One region of the Bradyrhizobium sp. 17 genome, then DNA from elsewhere that is predicted to be linked to it. Evidence: predicted binding sites of a transcription regulator. Region 1 holds the regulator's gene; each other region holds the start of a gene.
The links. Region 1 encodes LexA, which represses DNA repair genes until DNA is damaged. Its sites were predicted from a motif close to TGTTCNNNNTGTGTTCNG; they were not measured.
Positions count from the first base shown of each region.

Region 2: rmuC (DNA recombination protein RmuC) is a predicted target of LexA. The motif match lies at 2,483-2,500, and genes of this name have one in related genera.
Region 3: IVB13_RS19060 (putative DNA modification/repair radical SAM protein) is a predicted target of LexA. The motif match lies at 2,641-2,658, and genes of this name have one in related genera.

Region 1 is NZ_JADPJQ010000012.1:214,530-220,670, reverse strand. Features, by position in the region: partial or broken gene IVB13_RS02290 (ComEC/Rec2 family competence protein) at 1-743, shown strand, start outside; gene IVB13_RS02285 (hypothetical protein) at 882-1,316, opposite strand; gene lexA (transcriptional repressor LexA) at 1,810-2,511, opposite strand; gene glp (gephyrin-like molybdotransferase Glp) at 2,688-3,899, opposite strand; gene IVB13_RS02270 (hypothetical protein) at 4,138-4,329, opposite strand; gene IVB13_RS02265 (HAD family phosphatase) at 4,497-5,123, opposite strand; gene IVB13_RS02260 (alpha-hydroxy acid oxidase) at 5,138-6,141, opposite strand, start outside.
Region 2 is NZ_JADPJQ010000128.1:171,664-176,689, reverse strand. Features, by position in the region: gene truA (tRNA pseudouridine(38-40) synthase TruA) at 42-779, opposite strand; gene fmt (methionyl-tRNA formyltransferase) at 900-1,823, opposite strand; gene def (peptide deformylase) at 1,836-2,360, opposite strand; gene rmuC (DNA recombination protein RmuC) at 2,532-3,731, shown strand; partial or broken gene IVB13_RS35935 (GIY-YIG nuclease family protein) at 3,794-4,096, shown strand; gene IVB13_RS35930 (MFS transporter) at 4,183-5,026, shown strand, end outside.
Region 3 is NZ_JADPJQ010000105.1:20,860-27,000, reverse strand. Features, by position in the region: gene IVB13_RS19075 (error-prone DNA polymerase) at 1-302, opposite strand, end outside; gene IVB13_RS19070 (DNA polymerase Y family protein) at 299-1,891, opposite strand; gene IVB13_RS19065 (DNA repair protein) at 1,788-2,576, opposite strand; gene IVB13_RS19060 (putative DNA modification/repair radical SAM protein) at 2,739-3,974, shown strand; gene IVB13_RS19055 (UdgX family uracil-DNA binding protein) at 3,974-5,416, shown strand; gene IVB13_RS19050 (inorganic phosphate transporter) at 5,515-6,141, shown strand, end outside.

The DNA.
Region 1 (6,141 bases):
CTGGTGGCTGATGGGGATTGGCATCGAGTGGATGGTCGCGGTCTCGCGCTGGGTCGCGGCCTTGCCGGGCGCGGTGGGCCGCATCCCGGCGTTCGGGATCGCGCCGCTGATCGCGGCGAGCCTGGGAATCATTGTGCTCGGCTTGTTGCGCACGCCGCTGCGCTGGTCCGGCGCCCTGGTGCTGCTGGCAGCGATCCTCTGGGGACTGTCGGCGCGGCAGCCCGACATCCTGATTGCCGGGGATGGCGCCAGCGTCGCGGTGCGGGGCAGGGACGGATATCTGCACCTGATCAGGACGAACAAGGACAGCTTTCTGCTCAAGGAATGGCTCGCTGCCGACGCCGATCCGCGCGATGCGGGCAGAGCCTCGCTTGCCGATGGCGTGTCCTGCGACGAATCCGGCTGCGTGACGCCACTGGCCGACGGGAGGCTGGTCGCGCTGGCACTGCGCGTCGACGCTCTCGCAGACGATTGCAGTCGGGCCGCCCTGGTGGTGACGACACGTCCCGCGCCGCCCGATTGCGCGGCGATGGTGGTCGATCGGCAGCGGCTCGCCAGCCAAAGCGCGCTGGCGCTGACGCAGCGTGGTGACGGTTTTGTGGTTCAGGCAGTGAGGGCGAGAGGCACGAGCCGCCCCTGGTTGCCGGCCGGCGCCGGCGAGGGTGATTTCGACGGCAAAGTCGACCGCGCCTCGCATCAAGGACGCAACGCCGGCGGACACCGACCTGCAAGCCGACGATTGATCTGATGGTGCGGAGCAACGCAGTGGTTCGGTGCGTCCGTTCGGATTCGCGGGGTGCAAACCACACCATCTCGCCGGCCACGGCCGGCGATGGCGATTCAATCCTGACCTCCGACTTCGTAGCCGGAGGGCGGCTCTGTCAGCCGATCGGCAGGTGCGTGACGGTCGGCTGCCTGTCGGCGGTGATCTGCGCCTTGTGCTCGCGCTCGGTGACCGACTGAGTCACCGGCAGTTGCAGCACCGTCGCGCGCTGGCCTTCGACGAGCTGCGTCACCAGCACGTATTTGCCGTCGGGGAATTCGATCGCATCATGATGGCGGTCGGGAACGTGCGGATCGATCTTGCCGAACTTGCCCACGCGGGAATTGATGGTGCGCGTCCAGATCCAGCGATTGTCGTAGCGGACGTCGTCGGCGAAGGCGAGCTCCGTCCCCGGCAGCAGGCAGACGGCAACAGACGGATCGGCTGCAGAGGCGAAGCCGCGCGTCGAGGTGCCGCGGAAGCTTGTCGTGACGATCGTCTCGCCGACTTCGGCGGGGCGCGACGCGACGGCATGTAGGCTGTAGTCACACATCGGGTGCTCCTCATGCTGGGATAGCAACCCGCGTCTCTTATCGAGGCGCAGGCCTCTATCAGAGTGGAAGCACGAACGCTCTGCTTGGTTGTGGGCAAATCTGCGGCTGGCTTCCGCAAGCCGCGATCACATTATCTTTCCCGAATTCAATAGGAACAAAGCTCGCCGCGATGCATTCGGGAGGCGCGTACGCGAACATTGCCAACTTGGCTGCAACGGCCGAACTTGACCGCTGGTCGCTGTTTCCTCGAACAACCGAGCCGCGAAGCGGTGCTGCTTGAAGCGGTGCTGCTTCGTCGGCGTGGCGAGGAGCCAGCGTTGGAGGAGGGGCCGGATAGTCTGTGCAGAACCAGAAAGGCTATCCAGCCGGAGCGGACGATGATCCGCTCCAATCTCTGACCGGCGATGCCGATCGGAAGCGCGCGAGGCGCCAAGCACCTCCGGCATGAAGTGCTTCCGATATGAAGTACTGCCGATAGAAAGACTCCCGGTATCAGTACTTCCGGTAAAGCCCGATCAGCTTGCCCTGAATCTTCACCCGGTTGGGCGGCAGGATGCGGACCTCATAGGCCGCGTTGGCGGGCTCGAGCGCGATCGAGGCGCCGCGACGGCGGAAGCGCTTCAGCGTCGCTTCCTCGTCGTCGATCAGCGCCACCACGATGTCGCCGGTATCGGCGCTCTCGTTGCGCTGGATCAGGGCCATGTCGCCGTCGAGAATGCCGGCTTCGACCATCGAGTCGCCGCGCACTTCCAGCGCGTAATGCTCGCCCGAGCCGAGCATGTCAGGCGGTACGCTGATAGTATGGCTGCGGGTCTGCAACGCCTCGATCGGCGTGCCGGCCGCGATGCGGCCCATCACCGGCACCGCGACGAGACGTTCGCCCTCGTCAGCGGGCAGGCTCGCGCTCGCACGCACCTTGCCGAGATTGCCCTCGATGACGCTCGGCGTGAAGCCGCGGCGGCTGCCAGCGGCTGCCTGGAGCTCCGGCAGCTTGATGACTTCAATCGCACGGGCGCGGTTGGGCAGGCGTCGGATGAAGCCACGCTCCTCGAGCGCCGTGATCAGGCGATGGATGCCCGACTTCGAGCGCAGATCGAGCGCATCCTTCATCTCGTCGAAGGAGGGCGGCACGCCGCTTTCCTTCAGACGTTCACTGATGAACCGCAGAAGCTCGTATTGTTTGCGCGTTAACATCTCGACCAAAGTCCCCCGGTTGATGTCGTCCGATTCCGAGACGCTGAATTCGGCCATAAGCCGCTGCATGCTCGAAACAAATCATGAACAGACACTATATGTTCGATACATGTTCCGCAACTGCTTAATTTACCGTGAACAGAGCAAAGTGCGCGGAACGCGCGTTGCGGGGGCGCTCAGACGGGGAGCCGCAACACTTCGCAAGCCGTGCCGGCTTCGGCCTTCGGCGCGAATGGTGCGCGGACGAGAAGTACCTGTGCTGCAGCGAGATTCGCAAGCAGCGAAGAGTCCTGATGATTGACGGGAACAACGACGCGTGTGCCATCGTCACGCTCCTCAAGATGCGCGCGCAGATAGTCCTCGCGCTGGTCGTTGGCGCCGACGTCGCGGCCGAGCACGGCGCGTTCACGGCGATGGTGAATCACTGAACGGCCCGACAGGGCGCGAATCAGCGGCACCATGAACAGGAAAGCGCACACGTAGGACGATACGGGATTGCCCGGCAGGCCGATCACACCCATTGCGCCGAGTCGCCCGTGCATCATCGGCTTGCCTGGCCGCATCGCGATCTTCCAGAACGCCATCGCGATGCCTTCGTCCCGCAGTGCCTGCTGGACCAGATCGTGGTCGCCGACCGATGCGCCGCCGGTCGTGATCAGGACGTCGGCGCCGCTCTCGCGGGCGCGGCGGATGCCGGCGGTGGTGGCCTCGAGCGTGTCGGCGGCAATACCGAGGTCGATGGTCTCGGCGCCCTCGCTGCGGGCGAGCGCGTGCAGGGCGTAGCCGTTGGAATAGACGATCTGGCCGTGGCCGGGCGTGGTGCCCGGCATCACCAGCTCGTCGCCGGTGGCGAGAATCGCGACCTTCGGACGCCTGACAACGGCAAGGTGCGGATGATTCATCCCGGCGGCGAGCGCGAGGTCTCGCTCGGTCAGACGGCTTCCCTTGCGCAGGAGCACGTCGCCCTCGCGGAAATCGACGCCGGCGGGGCGGATGTGCCGGCCGGCGATCGCGGCTTCCTTGATCGTGATGCGCTTGCCGGCGGCGACCGTGTCCTCCTGGATCACGACGGCGTCCGCGCCAAAGGGAACGACGCCGCCGGTGAAGATCCGCACGGCCTCGCCGGCTCCGACCGTCCCCTCGAACGGTCGGCCCGCTGCGACTTCGCCGATGACGGTGAGCTCCGAATCGATCGTCGCGGCATCGGCCGCGCGCACCGCGTAGCCGTCCATCGCCGACATCGCTTGCGGCGGCTGCGTGCGCCGCGCCACGACGTCACGCGCGAGCACGCGATGGTAGGCCTCGTCGAGGGAAATCATTTCTTCCGGCAGCGGCTCTGCACCCGCCAGCACCGCGGCAAGCGCGTCAGAAACCGGCATCAAGGCCACGGCGAAAACTCCTGCTCGGCACGTTCGGGCGAATGTTCCGCACGTCTTCTAGCCGAGCGCAGGCGCAGAGGCAAAAGCGGCTGAGCAGGCACAGTCATCCCGCCCCTTCACATTGTTCCGGAAGGCAGGATCAAGCGCGTCGCGGCATGATCCGAAGGAGGTCACAGATCGGCAGGAGAGTGGTCATGGAAGCGACGAAAATCATGGCAAGGCGAGAACGCGCCATGGCCTGAATCGATCAGCTCCCTGCCTGCCCGGGAGTTACGTCGGGCGCCTTGGATCCCTGATCCTTGTCGGGCAGCGGGTCGGCTTGGGATTTCAGGTCGGCGGCCTTGCTCACAAGCTTGGCGGAAAGGTCCGAATCTGAAGTTGTCCTCGCGAATTCAAGAAGAAGAGAGGCCTGCTTGGTGAGGTAGGTTTTGCCCAGCACGATGATGCATCCGTCCGTAGAAGTCCCAACGGACTCTAAGAGTCCGGAAGGCGGTATTCCGTTCCCGGAACTCTGTATAAAAATGTACAAAGTGATCCGGTTCCTCAATTTTTCAAAATTGGTCCGTCGGGCCGTGCCGTCGTGGGTTTCGCGACAACGGACCGTCGTCAAATGCCTAATGCCGTCAATGCGTTCCCGACGTCACGCGGCGAGGTCACATGCACCGCCGTCAAGCCGCGCGCGCGCGCTCCCTCGATGTTTTCGGCAAGATCGTCGAAGAACACGATGCGCCCGGCGGGCACGCCGATCGCCGCAACGACGTGGTCGAAGGCCTCCGCATCCGGTTTGCGCAGGCCGATGCTGGACGACAAATACAGCTCGCGGAAATGGCCGAGGAGGTCGGCATATTCCCTCGAGAAATGGTCCACGTGCGGCCGGTTGGTGTTGGAGAAAGCATAGAGCGGCATCTGTTTCGCTGCGCGCGGCAGCAGCTCGGCGATGTCAGGCATTTCGCCGGCGAAAATCGCGTTCCAGCCTTCCAGGAACTGCGCATCCGAAATGCCGATTCCGAGCGAGGCTCGCAATGAGGCGAAATAGTCCTCATCGCTGATCTTCCCCATCTCGTGCAACCGATAGGCTTCGCTGTCCCGCACATAGCGCGCGACGATGGCTTCGGGCTTGCAGCCGGCATGTCCCGCCCAGCAGGCGATCGCCTTGGAGAAATCGATATCGAGCACGACGCGGCCGAGATCGAACAGGAGCGCATCCGCGCTGCCGGGAGAGAGCGATGTCACCTGCGTCCTTTCACTCAGTATCGATACGGCTCGTGGTCGAACAGCGGAAACGCGCTGAACACACTCGGCGCGTTGGTTGCGGTCGCCTGGTGCAGGCAGGATTTGTTGACCTCGGCGAACGAGGTCGCACCCAAGAGGCCGAGGCAGCGCAGCACTTCGTCCTCGAGCAGTTCCAGCATGCGCGCCACGCCGGCTTCGCCGGCCGCCGCCAGCGCCCAGCATTGCAGCCGGCCGATGCCGACGAGGTCGGCGCCCGCCGCGATCGCCTTGACGATGTCGGTGCCGCGACAGACACCGCCATCGACCATGATCTTGGCGCGGCCGTTCACGGCGTCGACGATCTCGGGCAGCACGTGCATGGCGCCGCGACCGTGATCGAGCTGACGGCCGCCATGGTTGGAGACGTAGATCCATTCGACGCCGTGATCGATCGCGATCAGCGCGTCCTCTGGCGTCGCGATGCCCTTGAGGATCAGCGGGATCTTAAACTTGTCCTTGATCATCTTCACCGTCCGCCACTCCAGACCCTTCTGGTAATCGCCCCCGGTGGCGCGCAAGCGGCTCTCGCGAACGTAGCGCTTGGCGATGTCACGTTCGCGGCGGCTGTAGTGGGCGGTGTCGACGGTCAGGCAGAAGGCGGCGTAGGCGTTCTTCTCGGCCCGGCTGACGACGTCGGCGACGAAGGCGTCATCGCCGCGCACATAGAGCTGGTAGAGCCGCAGCGCGTCGGACGCAGCTTCGGCGGTCTTTTCTAGGCCGGGCTCGGACACCGAACTGAGCATGTGCGCCGCACCGAAAGTGCCGCAGGCGCGTGCCACGCTCGCCGCACCATCCGGATCGAAGATCTCGAGCGCGCCGACCGGGGCGAGGACCACGGGCAGGCGCATCTTGCGGCCGAACTGTTCGACCGAACCTGTAACCTTGCGAACATCGCGCAGCACGCGCGGGCGGAAGGCGATCTCGTCCAGCGCCATGCGGTTGCGACGCATCGTGGTCTCGGTCTCGGCCGCGCCGACGA
Region 2 (5,026 bases), on a different contig from region 1:
GACAGTGGGGGGATGTAGCGAGAGTACGCGCCCTCATCCCATCAGTAATCCACCTGCATCAGATACAGCCCGTCCGGCGGGGCGACGATGCCGCAGGCGGCGCGGTTGCGTGCGGCGAGCGCTGCGGAGAGATCATCGGCGGTCCAGCGGCCTTCGCCGACCCACATCAGCGACCCCACCATCGAACGCACCTGGCTGTGCAGGAATGAGCGCGCCGAGGTGACTATGGTGATCTCGCGCCCGTCGCGCAGCACGTCGAGCTGATCGAGCGTCTTCTCCGGCGACCTGGCCTGGCACTCGGTGTCGCGGAAGGTGGTGAAATCGTGCTTGCCGAGCAGGCGTTGTGCCGCCGCATGCATCGCATCGGCGTCGAGCCGGCGCGGCACGCGCCAGGCGTGGCCGGCATCGAGTGCGAGATTGGCGCGAGTGTTGACGATACGGTAGCGGTAGTGGCGCTTGATGGCTGAAAAGCGCGCCTCGAAACTATCAGGCACGATATCCGCTTCGAGCACCGCGACAGGATGCGGGCGCAGATGCGCATTCAAGCCGTCGCGAAAACGGCCCGGCGGAAACTGCTTGCCGACATCGACATGCGCGACCTGGCCGCGCGCATGCACGCCGGCATCGGTGCGGCCGGCACCATGGACGCGCGCATCCGCGCCGGTCATCGCCTTCACAGCGGCCTCCAACGCGCCCTGCACCGAGGGCAGCGTCTCCTGCACCTGCCAGCCGAAGAACGGCGCGCCGTCATATTCGATGGTGAGCTTGTAGCGGGGCATCTTGTCCAGTTTCGCTGTCATCGCCCGGCTCGACCGGGCAATCCAGTACTCCGCAGCCTATCCGTTCGACCGAGAAGCCTCGGCGTACTGGATACCCCGCCTTCGCAGGGTATGACAGCGTCAGGTGAATTTGGCGCCGGTCTTCAACGGCACGCCGCGCAGGAAGTCCGCGGCCTGCATGCGTGCCTTGCCTTCGCGCTGGAGCTCGATCAGACGGATTGCACCCTCGCCGCAGGCGATGGTGAGGTGATCGTCGAGCACCTCGCCGGGTGCGCCCGTGCCTTTCGCCAGCTCGCAGCGCAGGATCTTGACCCGCGCATTCTCAAGTTCGGCCCAGGCGCCGGGAAACGGCGACAGGCCGTGGATATGGCGCAGCACCTCGCGCGCGGGCCTGGTCCAGTCGATCCGCGCCTCGGCCTTGTCGATCTTGGCGGCATAGGTGACGCCGTCCTCGCTCTGCTGCTTCAGCTGAAGCCCGCCGCGCGCCAGCGCGGCCATGGCGCGCACCATCAGATCGGCACCGAGCCGCGACAGACGATCGTGCAGATCGAGCGCGGTCATGTTGTCCGTGATCGCGAGCCGTTCCGCCATAGCGACGTCGCCGGTGTCGAGGCCAACATCCATCTTCATCACCATCACGCCGCTCTCGGCATCGCCGGCCATGATCGCGCGGTTGATGGGAGCGGCACCGCGCCAGCGTGGCAGCAGCGAGGCGTGCAGGTTGTAGCAGCCGAGCTTTGGCGCATCGAGGATCGCCTGCGGCAGGATCATGCCATAGGCGACGACGACGGCCGCATCGGCGTCAAAGGCGCGAAACTCTTCCAGCGCCTCCGGCGTTTTCAAAGTCTTCGGCGTCAGCACGGGCACACCGAGCTTTCGCGCGGCCTCTTCCACCGGGGTCGGCTGCAATTGCAGCCCGCGCCGTCCGCCGGGCTTCGGCGCGCGCGTGTACACGGCCGCGATCTCGTGGCCATGCGCGACGAGCTCGAGCAGCGTCGGCACGGAGAAATCGGGCGTGCCCATGAAGATCAGGCGGAGGGGCATCGACAGAGAACCTCACTCCGCGCGCTTGGCGGCTTTCTCGAACTTCTTCAGCACGCGGTCGCGCTTGAGCTTTGACAGATAGTCGACGAACAGCACGCCGTTGAGATGGTCGATCTCGTGCTGGATGCAGGTGGCGTAGAGGCCTTCGGCGTCCTCCTCGTGCACCTTGCCGTCGAGATCGGTGTAGCGCACCCGCACCTTCGCAGGGCGCTCGACCTCCTCGTAATATTCGGGGATCGACAGGCAGCCTTCCTCGTAGAACGACAGGTCCTCCGAAGAGGCGATGATTTCCGGATTGATGAAGACGCGCGGCTCGGGCTTGGTCTCGCCGTCCTGGTCGGGCTTGGCGAGGTCCATGGTGATCAGCCGCAACGGCTGCGCGATCTGGATCGCCGCGAGCCCGATGCCGGGCGCGTCGTACATGGTCTCGAACATGTCGTCGGCAAGCTTGCGGATCTCCGGCGTGACCTTCTCGATCGGCTTGGAGACCAGACGCAGCTGCTTGTCGGGCAGGATGATGATTTCTCTGAGGGCCATGGCCGCGATTTAAGCCGCGCGTTCGATGCGGTCAATGCGGCCGGGAACCCCGTTAACCCTCCGCTAACCATAAAACTTCAGGTTTCGTTAACCATAAAAATTAACAGAGCATTTACCATAAATGTTCGCTATTCGTTCGTGTCTCGAAGCGAATCGGCTAGAAGCAGGGGCATGAACGAGATCATTTTCATGCTTGGCGACTGGCCGGTGCGCACCGTGGACGCGCTGATCGGCTTCGGCGCCCTGGTCCTTATCCTGCTGCTCGTGATTGCCGTCGTGATCGCGCGGTCAGGGCGGCGCGGCGCGGAACTCGCGATGGCCAACGCCATCCGCGCCGACGAGCTCGAGGAGCGCATCAGCCAGATGCTGCACGCCCAGAGCGAGGCTTCGGGGCGAGTCGACGCCATGACCCAGACGCTGGCCGGCCGCCAGGCCGACATGGCGCGCGCGGTCAACGAGCGGCTGGATTCGGTGACCCACCGCGTCGGCCAGTCCATGGAGCACTCGACCCGCAACACCATGGAGAGCCTGCACGCGCTGCACGAGCGGCTCGGCATCATCGACAGCGCGCACAAGAACCTCACCGACCTCACCACGCAGGTGACGACCCTGCGCGACGTGCTCGCCAACAAGCAGTCGCGCGGCGCCTTCGGTCAGGCGCGGATGGAAGCGATCGTCCAGGACGGTCTGCCGAAGGGCGCCTACGAGTTCCAGTTCACGCTCTCGACCGGCAAGCGTCCGGACTGCGTCGTGTTCCTGCCCGACCAGCGTCCGCTCTGCATCGACGCGAAATTTCCGCTGGAGGCGATGACCGCGCTGCATGATGCGCGCACCGACGAGGAAAAGCGCATCGCCACGCAGCGGCTGCGCGGTGACGTGATGAAGCATGTCAGCGACATCGCCGAAAAATATCTCGTCGCCGGCGAGACCCAGGAAATGGCGTTGATGTTCGTGCCGTCGGAATCGGTCTACGCCGAGATCCACGACGGTTTCGACGACGTGATCCAGAAGGCGTATCGCGCCCGCGTCGTGCTGGTGTCGCCGTCGCTTTTGATGCTCGCAATCCAGGTGATGCAGCAGATCATGAAGGACGCGCGCATGCGCGATGCCGCCGACCAGATCCAGACCGAAGTGATCAAGCTCGGCGACGACCTCGGCCGCCTGCGCGATCGCGTGCTGAAATTGCAGAAGCACTTTGCCGACGCGAACGAGGACGTCCGCCAGATCCTGATCTCCGCCGACAAGATCGAGAAGCGCGCGGGGCGCATCGAAGAGCTCGATTTCAGCAAGAGCGATGCCCCCGAAGCCCCGCATCTCGTGGCGACCGGCGCTGCCGAGTTGTTCCCGAGGAAGCTCCAGGCGGGGGAGTAGAATATAGAACACACTGTCGTCGCCCGGCTTGACCGGGCGACCCAGTATCCCAGAGACGGCAGATGGGCGGGCGCTGCTACTACGTGTACATTCTCGCCAGCAAGATGGGCGACACGCTCTACATTGGCGTAACGAACGATCTCATCCGCCGTGTGGCCGAACACAAATTGCAGTTAGTCGAGAGCTTCACGAAGGAATAGGGCGTTGTGAAGCTAGTCTATTTCGAGCAATTCGATGATCCCGAGAATGCGATAAAACGCGAGAAGCGCCTGAAAAAATGGACGCGCGCCTGGAAGATTGCGCTGATCGAGAAGGATAATCCCGATTGGAACGATCTCTATGCGGAGATCGCGGGCCCTCCATAACTCCGGCCTCTGGAATACTGGGTCGCCCGGTCAAGCCGGGCGACGACACCTCACTTGTGGCTCTCAGAATCTGCTAACACCACCCCATGACCGCACCCGACGCGACCTCCCCTGCCGGCCCCGGCACGGCCCCCACCTCCTGGCGTGACAGCCTTGCCGTTTACCTGCAGCCGCGGGTGCTGATCGTGCTGTTCCTCGGTTTCTCGTCCGGGCTGCCGCTGGCGCTGTCGGGCTCGACGCTGCTGGTGTGGATGCGGGAATCCGGCGTCGATCTCAAGACCATCGGGCTGTTTGCGCTGGTCGGCACGCCCTACACGCTGAAATTCCTTTGGGCGCCGCTGGTCGATGCGATGCATGTGCCGCTGTTCACGCGCGCCTTCGGGCGGCGCCGCGGCTGGCTGCTGTTCTCGCAATTGCTGCTGATCGCAGCGATCCTGCTGCTGGCGCTGACCGATCCCGCGCGCTCGCCGTTCTACGTCGCGCTCGGCGCATTGCTGGTGGCGACGGCCTCGTCGACGCAGGACATCGTGGTCGACGCCTTCCGCGTCGAGAGCCTGCCGGAGAGCGAGCAGGCCGCCGGCATGGCGTCCTATGTCGCGGCCTATCGCATCGGCATGCTGGTCTCGACCGCCGGCGCGCTGTTCATCGTCTCCGGCTTCGAGAGCACCGGCATCACCCGCACGTCCGCCTGGATGTGGGGCTATGTGGTGATGGCGGCGATGGTCCTGATCGGGACGATCACGGCGCTGGTCGCGACCGAGCCCGAGCAGTCATTGCGGGCGGAAGCCGCGACGCAGACGCAGACCGCGCTCGCGCGCGTGCTGCACGCGGCAATCGGCGCCTTCTCGGAATTCCTGACGCGCAAGGACGCGCTTGCGGCACTCGCCTTCGTCGTGCTGTTCAAGTTCACCGATGCCTTTTCCGGCACGA
Region 3 (6,141 bases), on a different contig from region 1:
GTGAGAAGCTGGCACAGCCGGCCATAGGCGGCGCGGTCACGCGGATAGACCAGGATATCGGGCGTGCCGTCGATGAAGACGATGCGGGTGCCAATCAAAAGCTTCGGCTTGTGCAGCACCTCGTCATTGTCGAGCTCCTTGTAGGCGCGCACCACACCGGCCAGCGTGTTGTGATCGGCAATGCCGATCGCGGGAATGCCGAGGATGCTGGCCTGATGTACATAGTCGCGCGGATCCGAGCCGCCGCGCAGGAAGGAGAAATTCGTGGTGATGCCGATCTCGGCATAAGCGGGCGTGTTCATGCGAAGAGACCGTGCACATACCAGCCGGGAGGAGCAGGCTTGCCGTCGCCGTCGAAGCACTCCCCCTCGTAAAGACCGTCGCGAAAGATCCAGAAGCGCAGGCCCTCGGCATCCTCGATGCGGAAATAGTCCCGCGTCAGTTGCTTGCCGTCCTGCCGCCACCATTCCATGGCGATGCGCTCGGGGCCCTCTACCCGCACCACCGCATGCTGCGCGCGGCGCCAGGTGAATTGATGCGGCGGGCCGTCGGGCACGGTCGCAAACGGCACATTGATCGGCTCAGGCTTGTCGAACAACCGCAACGGACGCAGCGGCGGCTCACCCTCGGTGCGCGCGGGCCATTCGGCCTGCATGGCCACGGCGAGATGATGTTGCGCAGGGGCCGCCAGCACCGCACATTCAGGGATATGGGTATCCTCAGGCAGGTGCACGACGACGCGCTTTCCGCCGATGCGCGCGGCGATGCGGTCGATCAGCGCGGCAAGCTCGTCATTGTCGTGGACATGGGCGTCGAGATCGCGCTGCTCCTGCAGCACGATCTCGGTGCGGCTTGCCGACAGTCGCACCATGTCGAAGCCGAAGCCAGGATCGAGCGGATCGGCGAGGGCATCGAGACGCTCGCGGAACAGCCGGTCGATGACTTTGCTTTGCGTCACGGGACGTCCGGTCTCGACCATAATCGCGCGCACCGCGCCGTCGGTGCGGAAGAAGGCAGCTTCCAGGCGGCGCGCGCCCTTGCCCTGCTTCTCCATAGACGCAATCAGCGTGTCCGCCAGGCGCGACAGCGTCATCGCGATCATGGTGTCGGTCGCGATCGGCTCGGCAAAGCGTTTCTCCACGATGTAATCGGGCAGCGGCTTGCGCGGATTGATCGGCGCATCGCCCTGCCCCAGCGCATGCGCGAGCAGCGTGGAGAACCGTGCGCCGAACCGCGCCGTGATTTCATGCGGCTCGCGGGAAGCGACATCGCCGACCGTCTTCAGGCCGGCGCGACGCAGGCCGGTACTGATGGCCTCGCCTGCACCAAGCGCGGACACCGGAAACCGGCTGATTGCCGCCGCCTCCCCGCCATCGGCAACGATACTACCAGATGCATGGCGCGTCAGCGTGCGCGCACAGACCGAGGTACCGGCGATCGCCGCGCTGACCGCAAAGCCCTGGCGGTCGAGGGCACGGACAAGGGTTTGCAACAGCGCAGCCTCGCCGCCGAACAGATGCGCGCAGCCGGTGATGTCGAGGAACAGTCCGTGCGGCGGATCGAGCGCCACCAGCGGCGTGAAGCGGTCGCACCAGTCCGCGATGTCGCCGATCGTCTTCGCATCGGCCACGGCATCGGCGTCGAACACCTTGAGATTTGGACACATCGCCCGGGCATTGGCTAGAGGCTGGCCGATATGCAGACCGAGGCGCTCGGCCGCCTCGTCCAGCGCATGGATCACCAGCGCGTTGCTATCCTTGGCAACGACGATGCTAGGCGCATTATTTTTATGCAGTCCGACGTTGCCGAAGAACCGCTGGATCCGATCGATGGGCAGGCGCGGTAGCCACAGGCTGAGGATACGCCGACGATTCAGAGAACTGGCACTCATCACATTTCCATTCCATGATCCACCGGCCGCACGGACCGTGACGATTGCGCAGGAGCTCGGCATCGAAGCGCGGCGCCCCCCAGGCGCTCCACATCGCGCCCGGCGGCGAATGCGCCGCGCGAAGCATCCATCTGGTCTCGGCGGTCGAGGGTAAAGGTTGCGCGGCCATCCGCAGCAACAGGCCGGTGACACCGGAAGATTGCGCAGCCAGCGTCAGCTTGCGGCTCGCCACGAGATCGAACTGCCTCGTCTCGCCCCAGAGCTCGAGCACGACCGCACCCAGCGCGTCGCAGGCGAGCGCATCGGCCGACGTGCGCAGCGCGCTCTCCACGTCGGCGGCGCGCACCATCACCATGCGGTGCGGATCGAGACCGATCTCGGCGAGCCCGCTCATCGACAGCGCACCGGTTTCAATTTCTGAAAAATCCTGCCGCACCCACAGCAGCGGTTTGCGAGCCGTCACGCGCCCTGCAAGACCGGTGACAAAGCCGGTCGCGGCCGCGCCCTGACGTCCTTCGCAAAATACCTCGTGGATTGCCGCGCGCGCGAGCCCGCCCTTCAGCGCGCTGTCGGCCTTGCGATGGCCGAGCGCGACACGGTCGCGATGATGCACGACCTCCGCCGTCTCGATGCGCTCGATCTGGCCGCGCAAGGCTGCAAGCGCGCTTGTTCGTGCGCCGCTCATATACGCCGCTCCTCAAGGGTGATCGCCGGTGGCTCTCAAAAAGAGAACCAGCGGCTAGCTCATTTGTTCATGATATGTTCTAATATAAAGCTAACGACGCCCCGGGAGTCAATCGAATTGGCGGGCCTTGGGATTCATGAGCTGAATCAAAGGGATTCCAATATGGACGTGCAACGCAAGCTGGAAATCCTGGCCGACGCCGCCAAGTACGACGCGTCTTGCGCCTCCAGCGGCACCGAGAGGCGGGATTCCAGCGACGGCAAGGGCATGGGATCGACCGCGCCCGGCATGGGCATTTGCCATTCTTACGCGCCGGACGGCCGCTGCATCTCGCTGCTCAAGGTGCTGCTGACCAACGCCTGCAACTACGACTGCCTCTATTGCGTCAACCGGGCCTCCTCCAACGTGCCGCGTGCCCGCTTCACCATCGACGAAGTCGTCAAGCTGACGCTCGACTTCTACCGGCGCAATTACATCGAAGGACTGTTTCTCTCCTCCGGCATCATCCGCAACCCCGACTACACCATGGAGCAGGTGGTGAGCGTCGCGCGCAAACTGCGCGAGGAGCATCACTTCCGCGGTTACATCCATCTCAAGACGATCCCCGAGGCCGACGATGCATTGATCTCCGAGGCCGGCAAATATGCCGACCGTCTCTCCATCAACATCGAGATGCCGCAGGAGACGAGCCTGCAGCAATTCGCGCCCGAGAAAGACGTGCGCGCGATCCGCCGCACCATGGGCCGGCTGCGGCTGAAGCTGGACGAGGCCGAGGAAAGCCGCAGCGCGAACACAAAAGCCAAGCCGCAGCGCTTCGCACCGGCCGGCCAAAGCACGCAGATGATCGTCGGCGCCGACGCGGCCTCCGACCACACCATCCTCCACACCAGCGCCAATCTCTACGGTTCATACAGGCTGAGGCGCGTCTATTATTCCGCGTTCAGCCCGATCCCCGATGCCAGCCGCGCGCTGCCTCTGCGCGCGCCGCCCTTGCTGCGCGAGCACCGTCTCTATCAGGCCGATTGGCTGATGCGGTTCTACGGCTTCGACGTCGGCGAGATCGCCGACGATAGCGCGATGCTGCCGCTCGACATCGATCCAAAACTCGCCTGGGCGCTGCGTCACCGCGACCGCTTCCCGCTCGACGTCAACCGCGCCAGCCGCGAGGAGTTGTTGCGCGTGCCGGGCTTCGGCACCAAGGCGGTCGAGCGCATCATCGCGGCGCGCCGCACGACCACCATCCGCGTCGCCGATCTCGCGCGGCTGCATGTGCCCCGGAACAAAGCGCTGCCGTTCATCGTGCTGAGCGATCACCGGCCCGCGCCGCACCGCCTCGACGAGGCACGGCTGATCGAACGGTTCAAGCCGAAGGCCACACAACTGGGATTTGGCTTCTGATGCAGTACATCACCCTCGAGAACGAAACCGATTTCGACGGCTGGCGTAAAGCCGCACGTAGCCTCGTGCTTCACCAAACGAAACCGGCCGATGTCACCTGGGCCGTGCAGGGCGGCGAAGCGGAGCTGTTCGCGACGCCCTCGCCGTCTGCGCTGCCGGCGGCTGGCGACGGTACCTTCAACGTGCCGGCAAAATTCGTCGAGCTCGCCAAGGCCGCGATCCTGCATCGCGATCCCGAGCGTTTCGCGATCCTCTATCGCCTGCTGTTTCGGCTGAAGGACAATCACTACCTCATCGAGGTCGCGACCGATCCCGATGTCGCGCAAGTCGCGGCCATGGCAAAGGCGGTCTACCGCGACGAGCACAAGATGCATGCCTTCGTGCGCTTCCGTGAGATCGGCAGGGAACGCGAAGCACACTACGTCGCCTGGTTCGAGCCGGAGCATCACATCGTCGAGCTCGCCGCGCCGTTCTTCGCCAAGCGCTTTGCCGACATGCCCTGGTCGATCCTGACGCCGGATTTGTGCGCGCATTGGGATGGCCACGCGCTCTCGTTCACATCAGGCGTCAGCAAGAGCGAGGCACCGAGCGAAGACCGGCTGGAGGAAACCTGGCGGCGCTACTACGCCAGCATCTTCAATCCGGCCCGCCTGAAGGTGAAGGCAATGCAGACCGAGATGCCGAAGAAATATTGGAGGAACCTGCCCGAGGCTTCGATCATTAAGCCCCTGATTGAGGACGCCGAGCGCATGACCGGCGCCATGATCGCCAATGCCCCAACCGATCCGCACAAGCCTCAAAAGCGGCCGGAGGCTCCGATGAAACGCAAGACCGCTGCCGACGATCTCGAAGCGCTCCGCGAGGAGGCCGCCCACTGCCGCGCCTGCCATCTCTACAAGGACGCCACCCAGACCGTGTTCGGCGAGGGTCCGAAGTCCGCCAATATCATGCTGGTCGGCGAACAACCTGGCGACAAGGAAGACCTCGCCGGCCATCCCTTCGTCGGTCCAGCCGGCCAGATGCTCGACAAGGCGCTGCAGGAGGCCGGCGTCGACCGCAAGAAGGTCTATGTCACCAACGCGGTGAAACACTTCAAATTCGTGCCGCGCGGCAAGATTCGCCTGCATCAGAAGCCGAATACGCCGGAGATAAAGGCCTGCCGGCAGTGGTATGAGCGGGAGGTCTCCGTCATCCAGCCCGATCTCATCGTCGCGATGGGCGCGACCGCCGCGCAGAGCGTGTTCGGCAAGATCACCCCGATCGGAAAGAACCGCGGCCGGCTCATCGACCTGCCCGACGGTCACAAGGCGCTGGTGACGGTGCACCCGTCCTATCTGCTGCGGCTGCCCGATCCGGAAGCCAAGGTGCTGGAATATCGGCGCTTTGTCGAAGATTTGAAGATCGTCGCCGGGTTGCAGAAGAAAGCCGCGCGCGCCGCCTGAATACGGGCGGGAAAACCCCTTTCATGCCTCGCCTGTCATCCAGCCTTCAAATCCATCGCGGACAATAGCCCCTACAGAAAGTTAAGGGGCCTCCAGACATGACCGATGTTGCATTCGACCGCGCGGTAGCCGATCCCGCGCCGATCCAGCCGGCCTCGCGGCCAAATCTCGACAAGGGCTTCAATCCGCTGACGATGATCCTGTTCTTCGGCATCCTCGCCGCGGGCCTGCTCTATGTGGCCTACAGCATCTATTCGGATGTCGATGCGACCGGCACGCGGGTCACGAGCTATCTGCCCTACATCCTCTTGTTTGTCGCGCTGCTGATCGCGCTCGGCTTCGAATTCGTCAACGGCTTCCACGACACCGCCAACGCGGTAGCGACCGTGATCTACACCCATTCGCGGCCGGCCGAAGTCGCGGTGATGTGGTCGGGTTTCTTCAACTTTCTCGGCGTGCTGCTCTCGTCCGGCGCGGTCGCCTTCGGCATCGTCTCGCTGCTACCGGTCGAGCTGATCCTGCAGGTCGGCTCCAGCGCCGGTTTCGCGATGGTGTTCGCGCTGCTGATCGCCGCGATCCTTTGGAACCTCGGCACCTGGTATTTCGGCCTGCCGGCCTCCTCCTCGCACACGCTGATCGGCTCGATCATCGGAGTCGGCGTTGCGAACGCGCTGATGCGCGGCCGCGACGGCACCTCGGGCGTGGACTGGGGCAAGGCTACGGAG